2 regions of the Kytococcus sp. Marseille-QA3725 genome follow, and region 2 is predicted to be linked to the other one. Evidence: riboswitches for the same ligand, from Rfam matches in the RefSeq annotation. Region 2 holds a riboswitch; the other holds the start of a gene.
What was found. A riboswitch is a leader RNA that binds a small molecule or an ion and turns the genes downstream of it on or off. The one in region 2 is predicted to bind cobalamin.
Positions count from the first base shown of each region.

Region 1: another riboswitch for cobalamin. It lies ahead of ACY8FT_RS00150 (ribonucleoside-diphosphate reductase subunit alpha); the one in region 2 lies ahead of ACY8FT_RS09150 (FecCD family ABC transporter permease).

Region 1 covers NZ_JBUCLA010000001.1:36,658-40,053, forward strand. The annotation lists gene ACY8FT_RS00145 (PhoX family protein) at 1-590, shown strand, start outside; cobalamin riboswitch at 1,215-1,435, shown strand; gene ACY8FT_RS00150 (ribonucleoside-diphosphate reductase subunit alpha) at 1,656-3,396, shown strand, end outside.
Region 2 covers NZ_JBUCLA010000002.1:231,685-235,080, reverse strand. The annotation lists gene ACY8FT_RS09155 (ABC transporter ATP-binding protein) at 1-521, opposite strand, end outside; gene ACY8FT_RS09150 (FecCD family ABC transporter permease) at 521-1,525, opposite strand; cobalamin riboswitch at 1,614-1,792, opposite strand; gene ACY8FT_RS09145 (hypothetical protein) at 1,907-2,674, shown strand; gene ACY8FT_RS09140 (protein kinase domain-containing protein) at 2,671-3,396, shown strand, end outside.

The DNA.
Region 1 (3,396 bases), on a different contig from region 2:
AGGGCTCCTACGAGACCTACGCCGACGGCACCGGCACCGTGTACGAGACCTCCTGGGTCACCATCGACGAGCCGGACCCGGCCGACGATGGCGTGACCACCGTGGAGCAGGGCCTGGCCAAGGGCGGCGCCGCCTTCGCCCGCCTCGAGGGCGCGTGGTGGGGCAACGGCGTCGTGAACGTCGTCTCCACCAGCGGTGGCCCGGACGAGAACGGCCAGGTCTTCACCTACGACCCGCGCACCGGCCGCCTGGAGATCCTGTTCGCCTCCCCGGACGAGACCGTGCTGGACAACCCGGACAACATCTGCGTCTCCCCGCGCGGCGGCATCGTGCTGTGCGAGGACGGTGGTGGCGACTCATACGTGCACGGCCTGACCACCGACGGCGAGATCTTCCCGTTCGCCCGCAACAACGTGGTCATCCCGCGATCGGGCATGAACGGCTCCACCGTGGAGGCCGGCGACTACCGCACCTCCGAGTGGTGCGGCTCCACGTTCGAGCCGAAGAACGGCAACTGGCTGTTCGTGAACATCCAGACGCCGGGCATCACGCTGGCGATCACCGGCCCGTGGCGCAAGGGCTCGCTCTGACGCGCTGACGCACCGCAGTGCGGCGGGTGCGGGGTCGATGTGGCCCCGCGCCCGCCGTCTTGCGCACCCGGCGCCCGGTGCGGACCCGCCGCGTGTGTCCGTGGCGCACTTCGCCCCACGCCCGCCCGCCGCGCGTCCGTGGGGGCGCTCAACCAGTCCACCAGGCGGCCCGTCGGGACGCCGTCCGGTCACGTTCGCCAGGGTGGGCAGCTTCCTCGGGGGTTGATCACCTTGTCCCGGGGTGGGTCCTGAAGCGACAGGAGTTGACCCGGGTCAAGTGGACCCACCCCGGGGTAGGGGGGGGGTGGCCCAGCGGGTCTGGAGACCTACCGGAGCCGGAATCCCCGTGTTCGCGCCTCCTGGTGCCCAACGCGCCCGTGCCGCCGAGATCGGTGCGATTGTGTCGAACGGAGCCGGTGTAACCGTGCCGCGCCGGAGCTGGCCCGCCTCTACCGACCCGCCTCTGCCGGTGCGCCACCCGCCGGTGCGCCTGTCCGCCCGATTTCGGCGCCAGGCCGCCACGACGGGGTATCCACAACATGTGGGGTTGGTCTGCTCGCGCACCCCTGTATATGGTGCTCCTGCTGGTCCTCGCCGGCGTCGCCACGGGCGATGGGGCATCTCGTGCCCCCTCTCTGACGGGCTGCGCCGGAGAGGGGCAAGAGGGAACCCGGTGCGATTCCGGGACTGCCCCGCAGCGGTATTCGGGAACGACCGCCGTCAACGGCACTGGGTGCAGCCAGCACCCGGGAAGCGACGGCCAGTAGGACCCCGGTGGACGCGACCCACAGGTCCCGCCCACCGGCTCGGCCCCGGCCGGGACGCCCGTGAGTCCGAAGACCTGCCAGCGCCCGGCCGCGACCGCGGTCGGACCGTCGAGCCGCGCGGGACGGCTGGCAGACGAACGTCCGGAGAACGGGCGACCGGTGTCCACGACCCCGGAGCGCCCACAGCCCCAGCGGGGGTGACCCGGCCCCGATGCGGGTGTCCGATGCCGCACCCCTCGCGCGGCGCCCCGGTCGATCGGTGCCTCCACCCCTCGCGGCACGCTCGCGAGGAGAGGGCATGACCACCACGAACTCCGGCGTCCCGGAGGCCACCGCAACCCCCGACGCGCTTGTCGCACCTGCCGCGGCCGCAACCCCCGGCGCACCCGGCGCGCTTGCCGCCCCCGGCGCGCCTGCGCTGCCGAACACCGCCGACCAGCCCACGCTGGACGGCACCCCCACCACCCCCCGCAGCCAGATGCGCGTGGTCAAGCGCAGCGGCGAGCACGAGCAGGTGGACCTCAACAAGATCGTCGTCGCCGTCGAGCGCTGCACCGAGGGCCTGCCCGAGGTCGACCCGATGCGGGTGGCCACCCGCACCATCGCCGGCCTCTACGACGGCGCCACCACCGCCGAGCTCGACCAGCTCGCCATCGCCACCGCCGCGGAGATGACCGCCACCGAGCCGCAGTACTCCCGCCTGGCCGGCCGGCTGCTGGCCGGGGTCATCGACAAGGAGGTCCGCGGGCAGGGCATCGCGTCCTTCAGCCAGTCCGTGCGCGTCGGCCACGAGCAGGGCCTCATCGGCGACGAGACCGCGGAGTTCGTCGCCACCCACCACGCCGCGCTGGACGAGGCCGTGCGCCGCGCCCAGGTCGCCCACGCCGACCACCGCTTCGACTACTTCGGCCTTCGCACGGTCCAGGACCGCTACCTGCTGCGCCACCCGCTCACTCGTGCCGTGATCGAGTCGCCCCAGTACTGGCTGATGCGGGTCTCCTCCGGCCTGTCGCACACCGCCGACGAGGCCGTCGAGTTCTTCGAACTGCTCTCCTCGCTGGCCTACCTGCCCAGCTCGCCGACCCTGTTCAACTCCGGCACCCGCCACACGCAGATGTCTAGCTGCTACCTCATCGACTCCCCACGGGACGAGCTCGACTCCATCTACGAGCGCTACCACCAGGTGGCCAAGCTGTCGAAGTTCGCCGGCGGCATCGGGCTGGCGTTCAGCCGCATCCGCTCCCGCGGCGCGCTGATCCGCGGCACCAACGGGCACTCCAACGGCATCGTGCCGTGGCTGCGCACGCTGGACGCCTCGGTGGCCGCGGTCAACCAGGGCGGGCGGCGCAAGGGCGCGGCGTGCATCTACCTCGAGCCCTGGCACCCGGACGTCGAGGAGTTCCTGGAGCTGCGCGACAACACCGGCGAGGACGCCCGCCGTACCCACAACCTCAACCTCGCCCACTGGATCCCAGACGAGTTCATGCGTCGGGTCGAGGCCGACGAGGAGTGGAGCCTCATCGACCCCGACGCGGTGCCCGAGCTGCCCGACCTGTGGGGTCCGGCCTTCGACGAGGCGTACCGCGCGGCCGAGGCGCGGGGTGACGTGGTGCGCACCGTCTCCGCCCGCGCCCTCTACGGCCGGATGATGCGGACCCTCGCCCAGACCGGCAACGGCTGGATGACCTTCAAGGACCGCGCCAACGAGGCGTGCAACCAGACCAGCGACGACCAGGCGCCGCGGGTGATGCCCGACGGCACCACCGAGCCCGCCCCGGTGGTGCACCTGAGCAACCTGTGCACCGAGATCATCGAGGTGACCAGCGACTCCGAGACCGCCGTGTGCAACCTGGGCTCCGTGAACCTCGCAGCGCACCTGCGCTGGTCCGACGGCACGACCGGCGTCCGGCCGCTGGACCCGGCGGCCACCGCGACCGGTCTGGACACCGAGCGGCTGCGTTCCACGGTGCGACTGGCCGTCACCTACCTGGACCGCGTCATCGACATCAACTACTACCCGAGCGAGCAGGCCGCGGCCT
Region 2 (3,396 bases):
TGCTGGGCGACGTCGAGGTGGTTGGTGGGCTCGTCGAGCAGCAGGATCGGCGTCTGCTGCACCAGCCCGCGGGCCAGCAGAGCCCGGCGGCGCTCCCCTCCGGAGACCTCGCTGCAGGGCCGGTCGGCCATGCCGGTGAGCCCGACCTGGTCCAGGGACTCCAGCACGGCCCGGCGCTCGTCGGCACCGCCCATCTCCCACGGTCTGGCCAACGGGGTGCGGCCCATGGCGATCATCTCCCCGAGCAGCAGGTCCTCCGGCGGCGCCTCGTCCTGGGCGACCAGCGCCAGGCGGCGGGCGCGCTCGCGGGGCCGGATCCGGTCGACCGTCCGGTCGCCGAGCCACCCCTGCCCTGCCGGGGCCGGCCGGATGCCGGCGAGGGTGCGCAGCAGGGTGGACTTGCCCGACCCGTTGACGCCGACCAGCGACGTGACGGTGCCAGTGGGGACCTCGAAGGTGACGTCTTGCAGGACAGTGGTCCGGCCGACCGCGGCGCTCAGGCCCTCGGCGCGCAGCCGCATCAGTCGGCTCCGTTGTAGCGGTAGTGACGGCGGCCGACCAGCACGAGGAACACCGGCGCACCCACGAGGCCGGTGACCACCGACAGGGGGATCTCCTGGGGGCGGACGCTGACCCGGGCGACGATGTCGACCCACACCAGGAAGACGGCGCCACCCAGTGCTGCCACGGGCACGACGGCCCGGTGACGGGCGCCGACCACCATGCGGACCAGGTGGGGCACGACGAGGCCGACGAACCCGATACCACCGGAGACGGCCACGAGCACCCCGACCAGCGCGGCGAGACCGACGAACAGGGCCACTCGCAGACCCTTGACCGGGATCCCAAGGGACGCGGCGAGGTCGGGTCCGGCCGCCAGTGCGTCGAGCCAGCGGGAGAAGGCCACCATCACCAGCACGGCGACCACGGTCGTGACCGTGGCGGGCAGCAGCACCTGCCAGCTCGCGCCGCTGACGCTGCCGAGCAGCCAGAAGAGCACCGACTGGGCCGCCTTCGGGTCACCGGAACGGAATACCAGGAAACTGGAGACGGCGCTGAACGCCGAGGACAGAACCACCCCGGTGAGCACGAGCCGCAGCGGCGTCAGGCCGCCCTGCAGCATCGCCACCCCGAACACTAGGGCCGCGGCGGCCAGGGCGCCCAGCAGCGCCCCGCCGGAGAGGGCCCAGATGCCCAGCCCGGACAGGGCACCGGTGGTGATGACGGCCGTCGCCCCCACCCCGGCGCCCGAGGAGACGCCCAGCAGGTAGGGATCGGCCAGCGGGTTGCGCACCAGCGTCTGCATGCCCGCCCCGGCCACGGCCAGCCCGGCTCCGGCGACGGCGGCGAGCAGGGTGCGTGGGGCGCGCAGGTCCCACACGATCGCGTCCCAGGTCGGGTCGGCCGGTTGGCCACCCAGGTGCGCCTGCACGACGCTCCACACGGTGGGCACGGGCAGGGAGACGGCGCCGACGGCGAGCGAGACGACCATGCTGGCCAGCAGCGCCACGGCGAGCAGGACCATCAGGACCGCTGTGCGCGGCCGGGAACCGGCAGCATCAGGCAAGGGCAGGACTCACATCTCTCATCGGGGCCCAGATCGCGAGGCCCGCGGACGGTGAACAGCGTCGGCAGGTCTTCGGACTCGGGCTCTCACGCGAGGACGCCTTCCCGGCCCGTGGCCAGTGGCACCTGTCATCGCGCACAGCCCATACCGCTGCGCGTCAGTCCCGGCCTCTCACCGGGTTCCCTTGCACCCCGGGTGGGGTGCAACCGACCGGCACACCCTAGTCCCTCTCGGTCGCGAGGTCGGAGCGGGCGCGTTGTGTCGGACGCGGTGCTCTGGCAATGTCCCGTGAGGCCCCCCGGGCCACCAACGCCCAATGCCCCCCCCGAGGTGCCCGCCATGCCGCTCAGTGACCAGCCTGCCCACCGCAGCGGGGAACCGGTACGACTGGCGACGGGGGCTCCCGGGCCGGAGGTGCTCTTCACGGTCACCTACGCGGACGAGCGCTACGACTTCACCGAGGGGACCTGGGGGCGTTTCGGACGCGACGACGCGGCCTGCGAGATCCCGGTCTGGGAGGAGCTGCTCGGCGAGCGGCTCTCCCGCGTGGCCGGGGAGCTCTGGTGCCAGGCCGGCCAGCTGTGGGTGCGCAACCTGTCCCACACCCACGAGCTCGGCGTCTTCGGTGAGGCCGGTAGCCCCACCTGGCTGCCCGCCCGCACGGAGGGGCGCCGTCCCGCCGCCTGCTCGGTGCCGGAGCCGACGGCTCGACTGGCCACCCCGAGTGCCGGTTCGTGGGAGCTCCGCATCGGTGCTCTGGGGGATGGTGCGGTGCCGCCGCCCAGTCCGCGGCAGACCGTCGCGCTGGACCCGATCCCGGACGAGCTCTGGCCGGTGGCCGCCGCCCTGTGCGCGCCCGGCCTCTCCGGGAACAGCGTGCCCCCGACGTACGGGGACGTGGCGGAGACCCTGGGTCTGAGCAGTCGTCAGGCGCGGCGGCAGGTCGAGGAGCTCTGTGATCTGTATGCCCCGGTGCTGGCGGGCCAGCCGGGAGCGGCGCACGAGTCGTCGCCGGTCTTCGTGCGGTTGGCGACGTTGTTGGTGCGGCGTGGCATGGTGACCCGGGCGGATCTGGCCGCCCATCTGCCGGAGAAGGGGATGACGTGAACGACCGGGGGGCCGAGACCCATCTGCCGGATGCCTTCGAGCCCGTGCAGCGACTGGGTGGTGGCAGCTCAGCGGAGGTGTGGCTGGCGCGGCACCGGGTGACGGGCCGCGACGTCGCGCTCAAGGTGTGGTGGACGCCCGTCGACGACCTGGCGCGCGAGGCCTTCCGCGTGGAGAGCCGGCACATGGCCGCCGTGGTGGGGGAGCCCCACCTGGTGCAGCTGCTGTGGGCGGCGGGACCGCGCGACGAGCACGTGTGGCTGGCCACCGCGGCCGCCGGCCGCGACCTGCCCCGGTGGATCCGGGAGCGTGGCGGCATCTCCGGTGAGGAGGCCCGGGACGTGGTCCGCCAGATGCTGGTGGGCCTGGACGCGCTGCACCGGCGTGGTCTGACCCACCGGGACGTGAACCCCAACAACCTGCTCGTCGGCCGTGACGGGGAGGTCGTGCTGGCGGACTTCGGCCTGGTCGTCGGCCCTGACGACCGGGTGGCTGACCCGGCGGCCGGCACCGAGGGCCACGTGGCGCCCGAGCTCTCCGCGGGCGGCCGGCCCGACCCGCGCTCCGACGTCTACTCCGCCGCCGTCGTGGCGGACGCGCTGCTGGGCGAGGACGTGCCGCCCGCCGTGGAGCAGGTGCTCCTGCGCGCGAGCTCGCACCGCCCCGAGGATCGCCCGGCCGATGCGGGGGAGTTCCTGCGCCTCCTGGACGAGTTCGAGGGG